Regions from separate parts of the Micromonospora sp. NPDC049151 genome, predicted to be linked through region 2. Evidence: riboswitches for the same ligand, from Rfam matches in the RefSeq annotation. Region 2 holds a riboswitch; the other holds the start of a gene.
The links. Region 2 has a riboswitch for cyclic di-AMP ahead of AB0B20_RS10965 (hypothetical protein). Riboswitches for the same ligand answer to the same signal wherever they lie in the genome.
Positions count from the first base shown of each region.

Region 1: it holds a riboswitch for cyclic di-AMP, as region 2 does, so the genes downstream of both, AB0B20_RS13175 (hypothetical protein) here and AB0B20_RS10965 (hypothetical protein) in region 2, are expected to answer to the same signal.

Region 1 covers NZ_JBEZDP010000009.1:95,295-99,598, reverse strand. Annotated here, with positions in the region: gene AB0B20_RS13180 (SRPBCC family protein) at 95-547, shown strand; gene AB0B20_RS13175 (hypothetical protein) at 571-1,644, opposite strand; cyclic di-AMP (ydaO/yuaA leader) riboswitch at 1,649-1,779, opposite strand; gene AB0B20_RS13170 (cation diffusion facilitator family transporter) at 1,923-2,837, opposite strand; gene AB0B20_RS13165 (AAA family ATPase) at 2,942-4,304, opposite strand, start outside.
Region 2 covers NZ_JBEZDP010000007.1:119,646-123,949, reverse strand. Annotated here, with positions in the region: gene AB0B20_RS10990 (hypothetical protein) at 1-48, opposite strand, end outside; gene AB0B20_RS10985 (heavy-metal-associated domain-containing protein) at 86-292, opposite strand; gene AB0B20_RS10980 (metal-sensitive transcriptional regulator) at 373-672, shown strand; gene AB0B20_RS10975 (SHOCT domain-containing protein) at 799-1,008, shown strand; gene AB0B20_RS10970 (YibE/F family protein) at 1,158-2,432, shown strand; cyclic di-AMP (ydaO/yuaA leader) riboswitch at 2,587-2,718, shown strand; gene AB0B20_RS10965 (hypothetical protein) at 2,722-3,750, shown strand; gene AB0B20_RS10960 (carbonic anhydrase) at 3,810-4,304, opposite strand, start outside.

The DNA of each region.
Region 1 (4,304 bases), on a different contig from region 2:
TCGCACCCCCTGCGGCCAGGGGACCTTCTACCCGTTGCCAGTCCGGCGTCGGTACGGGACGATCGTCGCGACGCACGACGGCGAGGGGGCCCGCTTGCAGAGCAGCGACAGCTTCAGCTACACCGTGCAGGCCCGGTGCAGCCGGGCCGAAGCGGTGGCCCTGCTAGGCGACCTGAGTCGCCAGGGTGAGCTGCATCCGCTGATCGTCCGGGTCCGGAAGCTGCCGGCCCGGCCCGGCGCGCTGGCCAGCTACGCGATCACCGACCGGCTGCAACTCGGCCCGCTGCACTTCCCGGTGACCTACCAGGCGGACGTGCTGATCGCGAGCGAGGACGAGGTGGTCACCGTCGCCCGGCAGCAGCCGGCGACGACCGTACGCAACCACACCCGGCTGCGCGACGAGGACGACGGCACGGTACGCGTCGAGGTGGAGATCACGCTCACCGCGCCGGCACCGCTGTTCGGGTACGCGTTCCGCCAGGCCCGGGCGGCTCACCTGGGCCTGGCGGCGCGTCTCGGAGCGACCCTGGAGGGCCGGCCGGCCTGATCCGGCCGGCCCCTTCCGGGCGCTCAGTACACCGACAGGTGCACGTGGTTGGTGTGGTCGCTGGACGGGTCGCCGTTGCCCCCGCTGTACGACTTCCACCCGCTGCTGGGCAGCCAGATCTGCTTGAACCAGATCACGTAGAGCACGGCGAGCGGGTCGGCGTTGCGCACGAAGTACGCGGCCAGGTTGTTGCCGTACGTCCGGTCGCCGCCGGAGGCCACGCCGCCGAAGCCGTTCTTCTGCGCGGCGAAGTCGCAGGCCCGCCCCTTCGGGTGCTCGCCCGAGCCGCTGGGCCGGTGGCACGAGACGTACCTGGTGAAGCCGGCCGCCTTCGCCTGTTGCAGCGCGTGCAGCGTGCGCGGGGTGATGCAGCCGTTGGCCGGGGTCGGGTCGTTGACGCTGCACGACTCCGGGGGCCAGGAGCCGTCCGAGTTGCGCGGCGCCGGCTTCGCGTTCTTGGTGGAGGTGCCCTGGACGCTGCCGCCGCTGCTGCTGCGCGTGGCGCGGTCGTTCGCCACCTCCAGGGCGCGCTCGGCCTGCTCCTTGCGCTTGGCCATCACCGTCACCTGCTTGCGCTGCTCGCGGATCTCGCCGTCGAGCTGGGCGCGGGTGCGGGTGGCCTGGTCCCGGGTGGCGATCAGGTCGCGCAGCGTACGGTCCTCGTGCGCGGCGACCTGTTCCAGCGCGGCGGCCCGGTCCATGAAGCCCTCCGGGCTGCTGCTGCCCAGCAGCACCCCGGCGGTGCCCAGGCGGCCGTTGCGGTACGCCACGGCGGCGATCTCGCCGACCTTGGCGTCGCGTACGGCCAGCTCGGCGCCGACCGTCTTGAGCTGTTCGTTCAGTTGCTTCTGGCGGCTCACCGACCGGTTCAGCGCGGCCTTGGCCTCCAGCCAGCCCTTGCTGGCGGCGTCGAGCTGGGCACGCAGTTCGGGCGTGCCGCCCTCGTCGTCGCCGCCGGGCGCGGCGGCGAGCAGGCCGGTCGCCGGCCCCGCCGAGGCGGGGGAGACCGGAACAGTCGCGACGCCGAGGGCCAGCGTCGCGACGAGCAGGGCCGCCAACCGGGCGGCTGTCCGTCGTACAGGTGCCACGTGGGGCATTCACACGTCCTTCCGTCAACGCCGACCGGGTTAGCTGACGGGTTCGGGACGGAAGATCCCTACCGCTGACGCGGATGCACCCCACGTACGTGGTTCCCCGGCTCGTCCCTGCGGACGATTAGGCGACGGCCGCCCCACCGGGGCCGGTGGCGTCCGCGGGTGCGGCCGCGACCGACACTACCGGCGCTGCCCGGGCGTGGCTCGGTGGAGCAACGCCACTAGGTGGGGCAAAACCGGCATAAGACTACAACAGCCACAGTGATTTAAGTCTGCCCTAATCACCACTCGGTCTTCCCGCACACGCCGGCCGACGCTCCGGGTTCGACCTGCAACGTGGCGTGATCGATGGAGAAGTCCTCGTGCAGGGCGGCCCGCGCGGCGGCCAGCACCTGCCCCGGGTCCACGCCCGGGTCGGTGGTCAGGTGCGCCGAGGCCACCTCCATGCCCGAGGTGAGCGTCCACACGTGCAGGTCGTGCACCTCGGCCACGCCGGGTACGGCGGCCAGCCGGTCGTGCACGGCGGTCACCTGGAGGTGCTCCGGCGCGGCCTGCACCAGGATGCGCAGCGCGGCCCGGCCGAGCCGCCAGGTGCGCGGCAGGATGAACAGGCCGATCCCGACGGCTACCAGCGGATCGGCCCACCACCAGTCGGTCGCGGCGATGACCAGCGCGGCGGCGATCACGCCGAGCGAGCCGAGCAGATCGCCGAGCACCTCCAGGTACGCCCCGCGCAGGTTGATGCTCTCCTTCGCCCCGGCGCGCAGCAGCGCGAACGCGACGATGTTGGCGAGCAGGCCGAGCACCGCCACCACGAGCATCGGGCCGGCCAGCACCTCCGGCGGCTCGCCGAACCGGCGTACCGCCTCGACCAGGACGTAGAGCGCGACGGCGCCGAGCAGCACGGCGTTGGCCAGGGCGGCGAGCACCTCCAGCCGGTAGAGCCCGAACGTGCGCTGCGGGTCGGTGCCGGCGCGGCGGGCGGCGGTGATCGCGGCCAGTGCCATGCCGATGCCGAGGACGTCGGTGAACATGTGCCCGGCGTCGGAGAGCAGCGCGAGCGAGCCGGTGGTGAAGGCGGCCACCGCCTCGACCACCATCAGGACGGCGAGCAGCGCGAAGGCGGCCCAGAGGCGGCCCCGGTGGCGGTGTGCCGCGTTGGCCACCGCGCCGCTGTGGTCATGACCTGCGCCCACGCCAACACCCTTCCTGCCCCGTACCGGCCAGGCCCAATGTATGTTCACATCGCTATGTATGCAACTGAACTGTGGGTGACGTCAGGGGCGCGGACGGGTGTCCCTCAGAGCGGGTCGAGCGTGGTGAGGCGCTGGGTCGCCCGGGACAGCGCCACGTAGAGCGTGCGTACCCCCGAACCGGGGTCGGCCCGGATCTCACTCGGCGCCACCAGCACCACGCCGTCGTACTCCATGCCCTTCGCCTGGAGGCTGGTGACCACCTGGAGCCGGCTCGCGCCGAGCGCGCCCAGCCAGCCGGCCACCTCGTCCCGGCGTGGCACCGGCGTGATCACACCAACGGTGCCCTCCACCTGCGCGAGCAGCGCCTCGGCCGCCTCGACGGTGGCCGCCGGCAGGTCGGCGGCGGGCACCGTGCGCTCGACCGGCGGCACGCCGGTGGACCGCACCGCGTCGGGCAGCGGCAGGTCCGGGTAGAGCCGGCGGATCTCCGCCGCCGCCACCGCGAAGATCTCCGCCGAGTTGCGGTAGTTGGTGGTCAGCTCGTAGCGGTGCCGCTTGCGTCGGCCCAGCGCCTGGTCCCGGGCGCGGTCCAGCTCCTGCGGGTCGCCGGTCCAGGCGGTCTGCGCCGGATCGCCGACCACCGTCCAGGACGCCAGCCGCCCGCGCCGCCCGACCATCCGCCACTGCATCGGCGAGACGTCCTGCGACTCGTCCACCACCACGTGCGCGTAGTCGCGGTAGTCGGCCGGACGCTCCCGGGCCGCCGCGCGGGCGGCACGCTGCCGGTCGGCGTACGTGCTCAGCTCGCGCACGCCACCGGCGAGCTGGTACGGGTCGCGCCTGGGCCGGGCCCGCTGCACGGGCTTGCCGAGCAGCGCGTCCAGCTCGTCGAGCAGCGCGATGTCCGCCACGGTCAGCCCGTCGGTCCCGAGCGTGCGGTACGCCTGCCCGAGCAGCCGGATCTCGGCCGAGGAGAGGATCCCCCCGGCGTAGCGGCGCAGCCGGTCCGGGCGGGCCAGCCAGTCCAGCACGTGCCGCGGGTGCAGCCGCGGCCACCACGCCTTGAGGAACTCGCGGAACTCCGGCCGCTCGATGATCTCGTCCTCGAACGCCGGCTGCTCCGGCAGCCGGCCCACCCGCAGCGTGCGGGCCTGCGCGTAGAGCGCGGCGAGCACCGCGTCGAACGCCGCCCGGCGCACCTCGTTGCGGCGGGCGCCCCGGGCCAGCGTCCGGTCCCGGACCGCGTCCAGCGCGGCGCGCTCCAGGCGCAGCAGCTCGCCCCGGTAGAGCAGGCGCAGCTCGGCCGGGGAGTCCGGCACCGCGTCGCGGACCGCGCGTTCCAGCACCCGGCGCATCCGCAGCGAACCCTTCACCGCCGCCACGTCCGGCGGGTCGGCGCGGGACGCGGACAGGCCGGGGAACAGCGAGCCGAGCGAGTGCAGCGTGGCCGTCTCCTCGCCCAGCGAG
Region 2 (4,304 bases):
CGCCACGAGGCCGAGGGCGAAGCCACTGAGCTTCGTCGCCGTGTTCATTGGTGTCTCCTCGGTTTCCGCGGGTCCGTCGGACCCGTCACGCACCGACGAGGTCGTAGCCGGCCTCGTCGACCGCCGCGCGGACCGCGTCCACGTCCAGCGGGTCCTGACTGGTGACGGTGACCCGGCCGCCGGCCAGGTCGACCTGGACGTCGGTGACGCCCGGAAGCGCGCTCAGCTCGGTGCTCACCGAGTTGACGCAGTGCCCGCAGGTCATGCCGCTCACCTGGTAGGTGCTCTCCATCTCGCCCTCCGATCTTATACCCCCCAGGGGTACGTTCGAGACGTTAGCATACCCCCGAGGGGTACGCTATCCTCGTTTCCATGACCGCGCCGTCCAGCCCGACCCGGGGCTACACCGCCAGCAAGGACCAACTCCTCGCCCGGCTCCGCCGGATCGAGGGTCAGGTCCGTGGCATCGAGAAGATGGTCGAGGACGACCGCTACTGCATCGACGTGCTCACCCAGATCTCGGCCATCCAGGCGGCGCTGGACAAGGTCGGCCTCGGCCTGCTCGACGGCCACGCCCGGCACTGCATGCACGAGGGCGCCGCCGAGGGCCGGGCCGACGAGATGGCGACCGAGATGATGGCCGCCGTCGGCCGCCTGATGAAGCGCGGCTGAGCGGGGACCTCCGGCCCCCGGAACCAGGCACATCGACCCGCGCCGACGCGTCGGGCCGGTCGTACCGTCGAAGTGGCGGGCAGGCCGACCCCGGCGGACCCGCGGCGACGGACGGAGGGCGGCCCGATGATGTGGCAGAGCCCGATGATGGGCTGGATGTGGATCTGGTCCCTGCTGGTGCTCGCGGTGCTGGCGGGGCTCGTCTGGGCGGCCGTGCGGTGGACCGGCCCCCAGTACCTGGGCCCGACGACGGCCCGGCGCATCCTGGACGAGCGGTACGCGCGCGGCGAGATCGACGAGGACGAGTACCGGCGACGCCGGGCCGGTCTGACCTGATCACGCGAGGCGAGCGTCACCGGTCCCGGTGAGGTCAGGCTGCCTACCATGGCCGGGCGACGACCCGGACGTGGTCGACACGTCCGCGCCGCCCGGGTGACCAGACCGGTCCGGCGGACCAGGCGTCGCCCCGACCGTTGGGAGACGCCATGGGTGCCGACCACACCCGCCCCGCACCCGCCGCGCCGCCGGGCGTACGCCGGCTGCTCGTCGCAGTGGTGGTGCCGCTGTTCGCACTCACCGTGATCGCGGCGCTGGTCCTCTGGCCCCGGCAGGACCGGGAGCCGGTGGGCGGCGCGGACGTCCCCCGCTACCACGGCACGGTGACCCGGGTGGTCACCGAGCCCTGCCCGCCGACCCCGGAGGCCCCGGACGGCGGGGGCGGCCCCTGCGGCACCGTGACGGTGACCGCCGAGCAGGGTCCGGACGCGGGCCGCCAGGTCGAGACGCCGATCCCGGCCGGGCCCGGCGCGCCCCGGGTCGCGGTCGGCGACGAGGTGGTCCTGGTCGAGCTGACCGACCCGGCCGACCCGGCGGTGAAGTCCTACAACATCGCCGAGCACCAGCGCGGCACACCGCTGATCTGGCTGATGGTGCTGTTCGCCGCCGCGATCGTGGCGTTCGGCCGCTGGCGCGGGCTGGCCGCGCTCGCCGGCCTGGCGGCCAGCTTCGCCATCCTGCTCGGCTTCGTGCTGCCGGGCATCGGCGCCGGCCAGCCCCCGCTGCTGGTGGCGATCGTCGGCGCCGCGTTGATCATGTTCGTGGTGCTCTACCTGACCCACGGGATCACCGCGCAGACGTCGGTGGCGGTGCTCGGCACGCTGGGCAGCCTGGTGATCACCGGCGTGCTCGGCCTGCTCGCCACGTCCGCCACCCACCTGACCGGCTTCGGCAGCGAGGACGCCACCACGCTGTCCATGTTCCAGGCCGACGTGGACCTGCACGGCCTGCTGCTGGCCGGCATCATCATCGGCTCGCTGGGCGTGCTGGACGACGTCACGGTCACCCAGGCGGCCACCGTCACCGAACTGGCGCACGCCAACCCCGGGCTGTCCCGGCGGCAGCTCTACCGCGCGGCGACCCGGGTCGGCCGGGCCCACATCGCGTCCACCGTCAACACCATCGTGCTGGCGTACGCGGGCGCCTCGCTGCCGCTGCTGCTCCTGCTGGTCGCCGACTCCCGCCCGGTCAGCGAGATCCTCACCAGCGAGTTCCTCGCCCAGGAGATCGTCCGCAGCGCGGTGGCCACGCTCGGCCTGATCGCCGCCGTACCGCTGACCACCGGCCTGGCCGCGATCGTGACCACCGCCGGGCGGCGCCCGCGCGGCGCGGAGCCGGCGCCGCCCGCGCCCCGGCCGCCGGCCGGACGGGACGACGCGCTGGAGGCGCTCGGCGGCGGAAGGAGTACGGAGGCCGCATGGTGAGACTCCGCAGCGTGACCATCGATTTCAAACGCGACGCTGGTCACGGTGCGCCACGGCGAAATCTCGCTATTGGTCGGCTTCCGGACGTAGATCCTCACGAGTGCTGTCGGGTAACCTCGCTGCCGGTCACCGCCGAAGGCGCGCACCGGCGCCAGCGGTGCCGCCGCCCAATCGCCCACGGGCGAGCCGGGGAACCAGGTACATGGGGTGAATCCGCGACAGCGGTAGGGGCCACTTCCGTCCCGAACCCGTCAGCTAACCCGGTCGGCGGCCGACGGAAGGGAACACTGTGACGGCACCCCTGCGCCGCTGGCTGACACCCGTGGTGGCCGTGCTGGCCTCACTGGCCGTGCTGGCCGGGCCGACGCCGGCGACCGCGGCCCCCGCCGCGGCGGCACCCGGCAACCCCTCGGGCCACGAGGAGGACGGCGAACCGCCGCTCATCACCGAGGCGATCGACTCCGCCAACCGGAACTTCCTCCAGGCCAAGGCGAAGCTCGCCAAGTCGCAGGACCGCCAGCGGCGGCTGGCGGCCGAGGTGAAGACGGCACAGGCCGAACTCGACGCGCTCAGCCCGCAGGTCAACCAGCTCGCCGCCCAGTCCTACCGGACCGGCCGGATGGGCGCGATGGCGATGCTGCTGGAGAGCAACTCCCCCGACTCGTTCGTCCGCCGGGTCAACGCCCTGGACGAGCTGAACCTCCTCAACGCGCAGCGCCTGGCCGCCATCAACGCGGTCAAGACCCGCGCCGAGCAGGCCAAGATCGCGATGGACGCCGAGGTCCGCGAGCAGGAGAAGCAGAAGAACGCGATGGAGCGCGAGAAGGTGCAGGCCGAGCGCGCGCTGAAGCTCGTCGGCGGCCTCGGCTTCACCGGCGGACTGGTCTCCGCCACCTCACCGGTCGCCAAGATCGCCCCCGGCCGCACCGCCGACGGCGGGTGGAAGGCCGAGTCGTGCAGCGAGGACGACCCGACCACCTCGGGCTGCGTCACGCCGCGCACGCTGCACGCGTACAAGGAGGTCCGGCGCGCGGGCTTCAAGCGCTTCGTGGGCTGCTACCGGTCCGGCGGGCCGTGGGAGCACCCCAAGGGCAAGGCGTGCGACTGGTCGCTGCAGAACAGCGGCTTCGCACCCTGGCACAACAACGACACCCGCAGGTACGGCAACGAGGTGGCCGCCTTCCTCATCCGCAACGCCGACCGGCTGGGCATCTACTACGTCATCTGGAACCGGCAGATCTGGTTCCCGGCCACCGGCTGGCGCTCCTACAGCGGGCCGTCGAACCACACCGACCACGTCCACATGTCGCTGCTCTGACGCCGGACACCACGAAGAAGGGGCCGCCCTCGGGCGGCCCCTTTCGTCTTCCCCGTGGATCAGCTCGCCAGCGCCGGGTCTGCGGGCGCCGCCGGGGCGGGCAGCGGGGCCGGGGCCTGCGCCACGGTCCGCACCTCGCCGCCGGCGAGCCGGTACGACATGCCGACCACCGTGCACCGCCCCGCCGCCACCCGCTCGGCCAGCACGCCGGACCGGGCCAGCAGCGTCTCCACGGTCTGCGCGATGTGCACGTCGATGATGCCGTCGAGGTCCTCGACGCCCTGGCGGGCGGCGCGCAGCAGGCTGGGCGAGACCGCGTCCACCACCGCGCCCAGGTGCCCGGCCGGGGCGGCGCCGGTCCGGACCCCCTCGCGGGCGGCCTGGACCGCGCCGCACGAGTCGTGCCCGAGCACCACCACGAGCGGAGTGCCCAGCACGGTGACGGCGTACTCGACGCTGCCGAGCACCTCCGGCCCGGCGGTGTGCCCGGCGGTACGCACCACGAAGAGGTCACCGAGGCCGCGATCGAAGATGATCTCGGCGGCGAGCCGCGA